3 regions of the Streptosporangium sp. 'caverna' genome follow, and region 2 is predicted to be linked to each of the others. Evidence: riboswitches for the same ligand, from Rfam matches in the RefSeq annotation. Region 2 holds a riboswitch; each other region holds the start of a gene.

Region 1 (3,048 bases), 390 kb from region 2:
CACCTCCATGCCGAGCATCCGCTCCACCGCGAGCACGACGCCCAGCTCGTTCGAGAAGGCCGACAGCCAGTCGTGCCGGTTGGCCAGCACGATGATCTGCCGGTAGTCGCGCACCTCGAACAGCTTCTCCGCGCCGCGGTGCATGTAGCCCACGACCGGCTCGGCCGAGCTGATCCGCTCGCCGTCCAGCGTGAGCCGCAGCCGCAGCACCCCGTGCGTGGACGGATGCTGCGGCCCGATGTTGAGGACCATGTCCTCGGTCGCGAGCTCCTTGCCGTGCGTTTCCGGCACGGCCTCCGCTCCGGCCCCGATGCCCACGCTTACCGTCCGGGGCGCGCCTTCGGCATGGGGCTCAGTCATAAGACCCATGCTGCCACGTCATCCGCGCGACACAAGATCCTGCAGAGCGGTGATCAGACGATCGACGTGTTCTTCGGTGGTGCCGATGCCGATGGAGGCGCGGACGGCGGAGGCGGTGACGTCGTCGCAGCCGCCGTCCGCGGTACCGAGGAGGTGGCGGACGAACGGGTGGGCGCAGAACTTGCCGTCGCGTACGCCGATGCCGTAGTCGCCGGACAGGGCCTCGGCGACCTCGCGGGCGGTGAAGCCCTCGACCACGAAGGAGACGATGCCGACGCGGGGGTGGTCGGGGCCCCACAGGGAGAGCTCGTGCACGCCCCGGACCGCGGTGATGCCGGCGCGCAGGCGGTTCAGGAGGCGCTCCTCCTCGCGGAGCAGTACGGTCCAGCCGGTGGCGGTCAGGGCGTCGCAGGCGGCGGCCAGCGCGACGGCGCCCAGGACGTTCGGGGTGCCGGCCTCGTGGCGGGCCTCGGGGTCCTCGTGCCACTCGGTCTCGTCGTCGTTCACGGCCTTCACCGCGCCGCCGCCCTTGAGGTACGGCTCCGCCTCCGCCAGCCAGTCCGAGCGGCCGATCAGGGCGCCCGTGCCGAACGGGGCGTAGAGCTTGTGACCGGAGAAGACCACGTAGTCCAGGTCGAGCGCCGTCAGGTTGAGGCGGCGGTGCGGGACGAGCTGGGCGGCGTCGACGAGGATGCGGGCGCCGTGGCGGTGGGCGATGTGGGCCAGGGCGGCGATCGGCCAGAGCTCGCCGGTGACGTTGGAGGCGGCGGTGACGACCAGCAGCTTCGGACCGTCGATCTCCGCGAGGGCCTCGTCGGCGGCGCGGACGGCCTCGCCGGGAAAAGCGGGAATCCCGAGCCGTACGGCGGTGCCCCAGGGCAGGAGCGAGGCGTGGTGCTCGGTGTCGAAGACCACGGCGGTGGTCCCCTCGGGCAGGCTGCGGGCCAGCAGGTTGGTCGCGTCGGTGGTGTTGCGAGTGAAGATCACCGAGTCGTCGGGACGGGCGCCGGCGAAGGCGCGGACGGTGTGCCGGGCCTGCTCGTAGCGGGCCGTCGTGAGCTGGGACGCGTACCCGGCGCCGCGATGGACGCTGGAGTATGCCGGGAGCGCGGCGGTGACGGCGGCGCTCACCGGCTCCAGACAGGGCGCGCTGGCGGCGTAGTCGAGGTTGGCGTAGGGGACCAGCCTGCCGCCCCTGACCGGGACCTCCAGGTCGGAGCCGAGCACCGCGGGAATCCGCCGCTCCGAGGGCACCTGGGGCGCCGGGGCGGTCACGGGCGTGGAGGCGGGGGTGAAAATCGTCAGTGTGGACACGCCAGGTCTCCTTCGAGGTCATCGGACCCCAACCCATGGCGTTGGTGCATGGAGCCCGCGCTTGCCCGACACGCGACGTGCCGGGCCAGGTCCTCACCCGGGGCACCCCGCCGCGGACGCGAGGGTTGCCGGCCAGCGAGCCGGGGCTTGTCACTGGCACTCATGACCTACCTGGGAACTATAACCGACGCCTGACCGTGCCCTGCAAGTACTGAATGTGGCCGGCGTCGGTCCGCATCGCGTTCGGCCGCCCCCTCGATGGCCTGTCCGAATACGTTCCACTGGCGATTCCGCGTGAGGCCCGGTCGTCTCCCCGATGGCTCGTCCGAATGCGTTCCGCGTCGTGCCCGGCGGTCCTCCCACGGCCTGTCCGAGCGCGTGCCGGGTCAGGTCCGGTGATCTTCCTGCGGCCTGTCCGAGTGCGTTCCGCGTCGTGTCCGGCGGTCCTCCCACGGCCTGTCCGAGCGCGTTCCGTGTCATGCCCGGCGGTCTTCCTGATGACCTGTCCGGGTGTGTCCCGGCGCTTCCCGGGACCGCCCGACGGTGCCCACATGTGTCGAATGTGATCAGTGTTTATTCCCGGGAAGGAACTCAGAGCGTCCCCCAGTCGTCGAGGCAGTCAGTCGGCAAAGCGTCCCGGCCGCCGGCCGACCAAGGAGGAATCAATGGACTGGGTGACCAACCCGGAGATATGGATAGGGTTCTTCACCCTTGTCGCGCTCGAGATCGTCCTGGGCATCGACAACATCATCTTCATTTCGATCCTCGCAGGAAAGCTCCCTCCCGAGCAGCGTGACAAAGCCCGCAAGCTCGGCCTCATGGCCGCCCTGGTCAGCCGACTGGCCCTGCTGTTCGCGCTGTCGTGGGTGGTGAAACTCACATCGCCGTTCTTCGAGGTCTTCGGGCAGGGGATATCCGGGCGCGATCTGATTTTGATACTCGGCGGGCTGTTCCTGCTGGGCAAGAGCGTCTTCGAGGTGCACGACAGCCTGGAGGGCAAGTCCGGCCACGCCGGAGGCAAGGTGGCGGCCTCCTTCACCGCCGTGATCCTGCAGATCATGGTCCTCGACATCGTCTTCTCGCTCGACTCCGTGATCACCGCGGTCGGCATGGTCGACGAGCTCGGCGTCATGATCGCGGCCGTCATCGTCTCGGTCATCGTGATGCTCGTCGCCTCCGGGCCGATCAGCCGCTTCGTGGACCGGCATCCGAGCATCAAGATGCTCGCCCTGTCCTTCCTGGTGCTGATCGGCGTCGTGCTCATCGCCGAGGGCTTCGAGCAGCACATCTCCAAGGGCTACATCTACTTCGCGATGGCGTTCTCGCTCCTGGTGGAGCTGTTGAACATCCGGATGCGCAGCAAGGCGGGCCGGG
Region 2 (3,048 bases):
TTTCCTGGAGAAGCGCAACGGCTCGGCCTGGAGCACCGTCGCCACCTCTGACAGCCCGAACCCCGATGAGAAGATCAGCTACACCGGCATGCCCGGGTACTACCGCTACCGGGTGGTCTCCGCGAGCGGCTCCGGCTCCTACAAGCTGACCTACAAGACGCCGTGACCTCCCTCCCGCCGTGGCGATCGCGCTCCTGGGAGATCAACGTCCGGGGCGCGGTCAGTCGAAGAACTGCTCGAAACTGAACCTGCGCACCAGGAGAGAGGCGGAGTCCCGGCCGACCACGCGGATCCTCCTGAGGCGAGTCTGCTGGTTCATCGTGACCTTCACGCACTTCAGGCAGACCTCGTGATATCCCAGCAGGGCGAAATAGGAGATGCCGGCGCTGCGGCGTCCGAGACCCCTGTCGGAGAGCCCCAGCCCCACCTCCCGGTAGATCCGCCGCGAACCCTTGAGATTGAACGCGGTGGAACCGATGATCGCGTGGTTCGACACGGGAGGACAGTGCACAAATATCCGGACATTGTTGTTCTGGCGGGGGTTCCAGGGCAGGACCCGGAGCGACGTGACGTTCTTCAACGCGGGCGGGATCCCGTTGTTGTTGGTGTTGTTCGCGGAGGAGCCGTCGCTCCCGGAGGACGAGGCTTTCCCGGAGGAGCCGCCGCCGTCCTTCCCGGAGGTGTTGGAGTTGTTGATGTTCTTGTTGGACGGGGGCGGGTCCTCGGCGACCCTCCGGACGGTCACGGACGGGATGTCGAGCGCCTCGGCGGGCATGATCGGGCCCATCACGAGGGCGGCCGCCGTTCCCATTCGTACAGCAAAACGCATGTGTTTCTCCTGCCGGACGGACACGGGACATTGGCGGCGTGGGACATTGGCGGCGTGCTCTCGCCGGGCGACAGACACGTGGGTGGCGTCGGAGGGCCGGTGTCCGCGGGGCGCCGGCGCGAAGGCATCCAGGCACCCGTCCTGACCGGGCCGGTCGTCTCATTATGTCGATTGCGCCACATAAACGTGGACGCCACACCGACACGGAGTGTGTCGGCGTGGGACCCACGGGTGGACGATCGGAGAGAGGCCGTCCGACAGGCAACACGCCATGTCTCGAAAAGTGAGACGAGTGGTCAGGATCGCGGTAGGGCGGGGTAGAGTGCGTAGGACCTGCTCGTCAGGCCCCTAATTGAATATTTGCTCATCCAGAGGGGTGGAGGGACCGGCCCTGCGAAGCCCCGGCAACCATCTCGGTTCAAGACTCGTAATCTGACGAGGTCAGCCGAGACAGGTGCCAATTCCGGTCTGTGACCAGGGTGGTCGCAGACGAAGATGAGGGAAAGGCCTCCCTTCATGGCGCTCGCAACCACCGAAAACACCACCTCGCTCGACTTCGGCCCCGCCGTGGCTCTCTCCTGTCGCGAATGTGGTGCCCGCTACGACCTCGGTCCGATCTTCGCCTGTATCGAGTGTTTCGGACCCCTCGAGATCGCCTATGACTTCGGGCGCGTGACCCGGGAGCAGATCGCCGAGGGACCGACCAACATCTGGCGCTACCGTTCCCTGCTGCCGGTTCCGGTCGATGTGACCTCCAAGCCCAACATGGCCCCGGGCTGGACCAAGCTCGTCAAGGCCGACAACCTCGCCCGCGAGCTGGGCATCCGCTCGCTGCACGTGAAAGACGACTCCGGCAATCCCACGCACTCCTTCAAGGACCGCGTGGTGGCCATGGCCGTCGAGGCGGCTCGTAACTTCGGTTTCCACACCCTTTCCTGCTCCTCCACCGGCAACCTGGCAGGCGCGGTCACCGCCGCGGCCGCCCGCGCCGGGCTGGACGCCTGCGTGTTCATTCCCGCGGACCTGGAGGAAGCCAAGATCGTCATGGCCTCGGTGTACGGGGGCAGGCTCATCGCCATCGAGGGCACCTACGACGACGTGAACCGCTTCTGTTCCGAGCTCATCGGCGACGAGCTGGGCGACCAGTGGGGCTTTGCCAACGTCAACCTTCGCCCGTACTACGCGGAGGGCTCCAAGACCCTGGCCTACGAGATCGCCGAGCAGCTCGGCTGGCGGATCCCGGACCAGATCGTCATCCCCGTCGCGTCCGGCTCCCAGCTCACGAAGATCGACAAGGCCTTCAAGGAGCTGATCGGTCTCGGCCTCGTCGAGGAGAAGCCTTACAAGATCTTCGCGGCCCAGGCGGAGGGGTGCTCGCCGGTCTCCACCGCCTACAAGGCGGGCCTCGACGTGATCCGCCCGGTCAAGCCGGACACGATCGCCAAGTCGCTGGCGATCGGCAACCCGGCGGACGGCCCCTACGTGCTGGACATCGCCCGGCGCACCGGCGGTGCGGTGGAGGACGTCACGGACACCGAGATCGTCGACGCGATCCGGCTGCTGGCCAGGACCGAGGGCATCTTCGCCGAGACGGCGGGCGGCGTCACCGTCGGCGTGCTGCGCAAGCTGGTCGCCGCGGGACGACTCGACCCCGACGCGGAGACCGTGGTCCTCAACACCGGTGACGGTCTGAAGACCCTCGACGCGGTGGCCGGCCAGGCGCGTCCCACCGCGGTCATTCGGCCCTCTCTTGACGCATTCCGTGCGGTTATCGCCTAGAAATCGTGAAAGGTACTGAATTATGAGCGTTTCTGTGCGGATTCCGACGATCCTGCGGACCTACACCGACGGTGCCGCCGAGGTGAACGGGGAGGGCGAGACCCTTCGCGACGTTCTGCAGAAGCTGGACGCGGACTTCCCCGGGATCGGGGCGCGCATCTTTGATGAAACGGGCAAGATTCGCCGTTTTGTCAATGTCTACGTCGGGGATGAGGACGTCCGTTTTGTCGACAACCTCGATACGGTCACGCCGTCCGGCGTCCAGGTCTCCATCATCCCGGCCGTCGCCGGGGGCTGATCCTCCCAGCGCGCCCTGACGCGCCCGGGCCCCTGCCGGGCGCTCGCAGACCCGGGCGACTCTCCCGGTGCTTCTTCCAGGCCTCTCCAGGCTTCCCCATGACACCCGCTCCGGCTCCGGCCGCGTGCGGGTGTTGTGTTTT
Region 3 (3,048 bases), 3.3 Mb from region 2:
TGGGTGGACGCGCTGCCCCGGCAGCTGTCCGGCGGGCAGCGCCAGCGGGTGGCGATCGCCAGGGCGCTGGCGTGCGAGCCGGCCGTGCTGCTGCTGGACGAGCCGTTCGGGGCGCTCGACGTGCAGACCAAGGAGGACATGCAGCTTTTCCTGCGTGAGGTGTGGCGGGACATGGGAACGACCGTGCTGATGGTCACCCACGACGTCGAGGAGGCCGTCATGCTCGCTCAGCGGGTGCTCGTGTTCTCGTGCGGTCCCGGCCGGGTCGCCGCGGAGGTCCCGATCGGACTGCCCGCCTACCGCGCCCTCGCCATCAAGCGGACCTCCCTCTTTCTCGGGCTGCGCGCCACCGTGGAGGACCTGGTCCGCTCGCACATGCTGTCGCCGGAGAGGGAAAAGGTATAGAACCATATTCTGGAGCTGTCCGGACGGGGAGCTCTCGTGCGGAAGGCCTCCGGGAAAGGGGGCTCCCGGAAGGGGACGAGATGGTCGATCTGGTGCTGTCGTCGATCGAGCGGGGCGTGCTGACGCTGACGTTCAACCGGCCGGACAGGCTCAACGCCTGGACCGCCGAGATGGGGCGGCGTTACTTCGACCAGCTGGCCGAGGCGGAGCTGGACCCCGAGGTCCGGGTGATCGTCGTCACCGGAGCGGGGAAGGGCTTCTGCGCCGGGGCGGACTTCCAGACGCTCAGCTCCATCCAGGACGGCTCCTACAGGGGCGAGCCGGACAAGCGCCCCAACACCTTCCCGACCACGATCCGCAAGCCGATCATCGCCGCGGTCAACGGCGCCTGCGCCGGGCTCGGCATGGTCCACGCCCTGATGTGCGACCTGATCTTCACCGCCGACGAGGCGAAGTGGACCACCGCCTTCGCCCGGCGCGGCCTGATCGCCGAGTACGGCCTGTCGTGGATCCTGCCCCGGCTCATCGGCCATGCCAAGGCCATGGACCTGCTGCTGTCGGGCCGCACCTTCTCCGGGGCCGAGGCCTACGAGCTGGGTCTGGTCAACCGGTCGGTGTCCCGGGAGAGCCTGCTGGAGGAGGCCACGGCCTACGCCCGCGAGCTGGCCGCCTTCAGCTCGCCGGCGTCGATGGCCGTGATGAAGCGTCAGATCTGGGGCGACTGGAGCGAGACCCTGGAGTCGTCGGAGTCCGCGGCGGCGCGCAAGATGGTGGAGGCCTTCTCCCGGCCCGACTTCGCCGAGGGCGTCGCCAGCTTCCTGGAACGCCGCGCCCCCGGCTTCCCTCCGCTGTAGACCCGCCACAGACCGCCCGGCCGGCTCGCGCGGCGGCGAGCCGGCCGGGCCTTGGACGTGTTGGACGTGCGGGCGTTGCGGCGATCGGCGGTGAGCACCGCAGGAGCGTGGGGCGACGGAGCGGGGTGTGGTCGGCGGGTGGCGCCGGGTGGCCGGGCCGTACCGGAGACCGGGCAGGTCACCCTGGACTGGAGGCGGGGCGGCTCAGGTCACCTGAGCCAGCCAGTGGGGCGCGGCGCCGAAGGGGGCGGCGCGGGTGCGGACCGCCTCCATCAGCCGGGCGGCCGTGGTGCGGGCGTTCTCGATGACGTCGGGGGGATAGGCGTAGCGGACCTGGTGCTCCTCGAACTCGTCCTCGTCGTCCAGGATGACCCGGCCGTCGCGCATGCGGATCACGTCGAGGTCCAGGTCGACCATGGTCACCTCGCCGTCGCTCCACTGGGGCACCGTCGCGATGTCGCAGTAGATCTCGACCCTGTTCGGGAGGGCGTTGAAGGAGGCCGTCCACCAGCCGTCCCGGGGGAAGAGCATCACGAACGCGGAGGCTGAGGGGACCACGGGCCCGTCGCCCTTGCGGGCGCCCGAGCCTGCCGTGCAGCCGATCCACACGCCGTGCTCGTCCTCGCCGAGGAGCAGGCTGGGATGGTGCCAGTGCAGAGACCCGTCGTACTTGCGGTAGACCACATTAACGATCTCATGTGACATCCCTCGACTTTAAGGCTTGACATAGATCTATGTATTTCCTACCTTCTAACTAGGTTAAGAGTGTCAGTGCAAAGCCCCGGCTGGCTGACCGGCAACCCTCGCACCGCGGCGGGGTGCCCCCGGGGAGAGACCTGGCGGCACGGTGGGCGTGCCGCAAGCGCGAACCCCTCACCGGGTTACCGAGACATGCCTGGGAGCACCACATGTCCGAGATCACACTCAACTACGCCGGCCCCGTCGACCTCGACACCTACGGCCGCTACCGGCCGGGCGGCCGTCCCGGCCCCCGCTACCCCTTCCAGGGACGGATCGGGACGCCCGAGTTTCCCGCCGAGCCCGGGCGCTACCACCTCTACGTCGCGGCGGTCTGTCCCTACGCGCAGCGTGCGGCGATCGTCCGTTCGCTCAGGGGACTGGAGGACGTGGTCTCGCTGTCCTACGTGGACGACGAGCGCGACGGGCGGGGATGGGCGTTCCGCGAGCGGCGCGGGGCCGACCCGGTGAACGGGTTCGCCACGCTCAGGGAGGCGTACGAGGCGACCGAGCCGGGGTTCGACGGGCACGTCTCGGTGCCGGCGCTGTGGGACAGGGAGACCGGGCGGATCGTGAGCAACAACTTCCCCGACATCACGATCGACCTGGGCACCCGGTTCGACGGCGATCCCGAGGCCGACCTCTACCCCGAGGAGCTGCGCCCGGAGATCGACGCGCTCAACGCGAGGATCTACGAGTACGTCAACACCGCGGCCGGCCGCGTCGGGTCGGCCACGACGGAGGCGGAGTACGGCGAGGCGCGGCAGGCCGTGATCGCCTTCCTGGAGGAGCTCGACGCCCGGCTCGCCGACCGCAGGTTCCTGTTCGGCTCGGGGATCACCGAGGCGGATGTCAGGCTCTGGCCGACGCTGCTCCGGTTCGATGTGAGCGACAACCCGGCGGCCAGGATCAGCGAGCGCCCGCTGACCGCGTTCCCCAACCTGTGGGCCTACGCCAGGGACCTCTACCAGCATCCCGCCTTCCGGGAGAACACCGACCTCACCGCGCTCTCCACTCCGGCGGGGGAGACCGACCCCTGGCGGATCCCGGT

Evidence for each region. A riboswitch is a leader RNA that binds a small molecule or an ion and turns the genes downstream of it on or off. The one in region 2 is predicted to bind S-adenosylmethionine.
Region 1: linked by a shared signal. The riboswitch ahead of DKM19_RS45695 (aminotransferase class V-fold PLP-dependent enzyme) and the one ahead of thrC (threonine synthase) in region 2 are both predicted to bind S-adenosylmethionine.
Region 3: linked by a shared signal. The riboswitch ahead of DKM19_RS09660 (glutathione S-transferase C-terminal domain-containing protein) and the one ahead of thrC (threonine synthase) in region 2 are both predicted to bind S-adenosylmethionine.

The regions. Positions count from the first base shown of each region.
Region 1 is NZ_CP029711.1:10,572,927-10,575,974, reverse strand. Features, by position in the region: gene DKM19_RS45700 (NADH-quinone oxidoreductase subunit D) at 1-360, opposite strand, end outside; gene DKM19_RS45695 (aminotransferase class V-fold PLP-dependent enzyme) at 379-1,674, opposite strand; SAM riboswitch class IV at 1,727-1,842, opposite strand; gene DKM19_RS45690 (TerC family protein) at 2,340-3,048, shown strand, end outside.
Region 2 is NZ_CP029711.1:10,187,087-10,190,134, reverse strand. Features, by position in the region: gene DKM19_RS44010 (S1 family peptidase) at 1-166, shown strand, start outside; gene DKM19_RS44005 (hypothetical protein) at 221-829, opposite strand; SAM riboswitch class I at 1,191-1,331, shown strand; gene thrC (threonine synthase) at 1,346-2,608, shown strand; gene DKM19_RS43995 (MoaD/ThiS family protein) at 2,631-2,906, shown strand.
Region 3 is NZ_CP029711.1:2,166,473-2,169,520, forward strand. Features, by position in the region: gene DKM19_RS09645 (ABC transporter ATP-binding protein) at 1-405, shown strand, start outside; gene DKM19_RS09650 (enoyl-CoA hydratase) at 486-1,259, shown strand; gene DKM19_RS09655 (DUF402 domain-containing protein) at 1,464-1,964, opposite strand; SAM riboswitch class IV at 2,017-2,130, shown strand; gene DKM19_RS09660 (glutathione S-transferase C-terminal domain-containing protein) at 2,168-3,048, shown strand, end outside.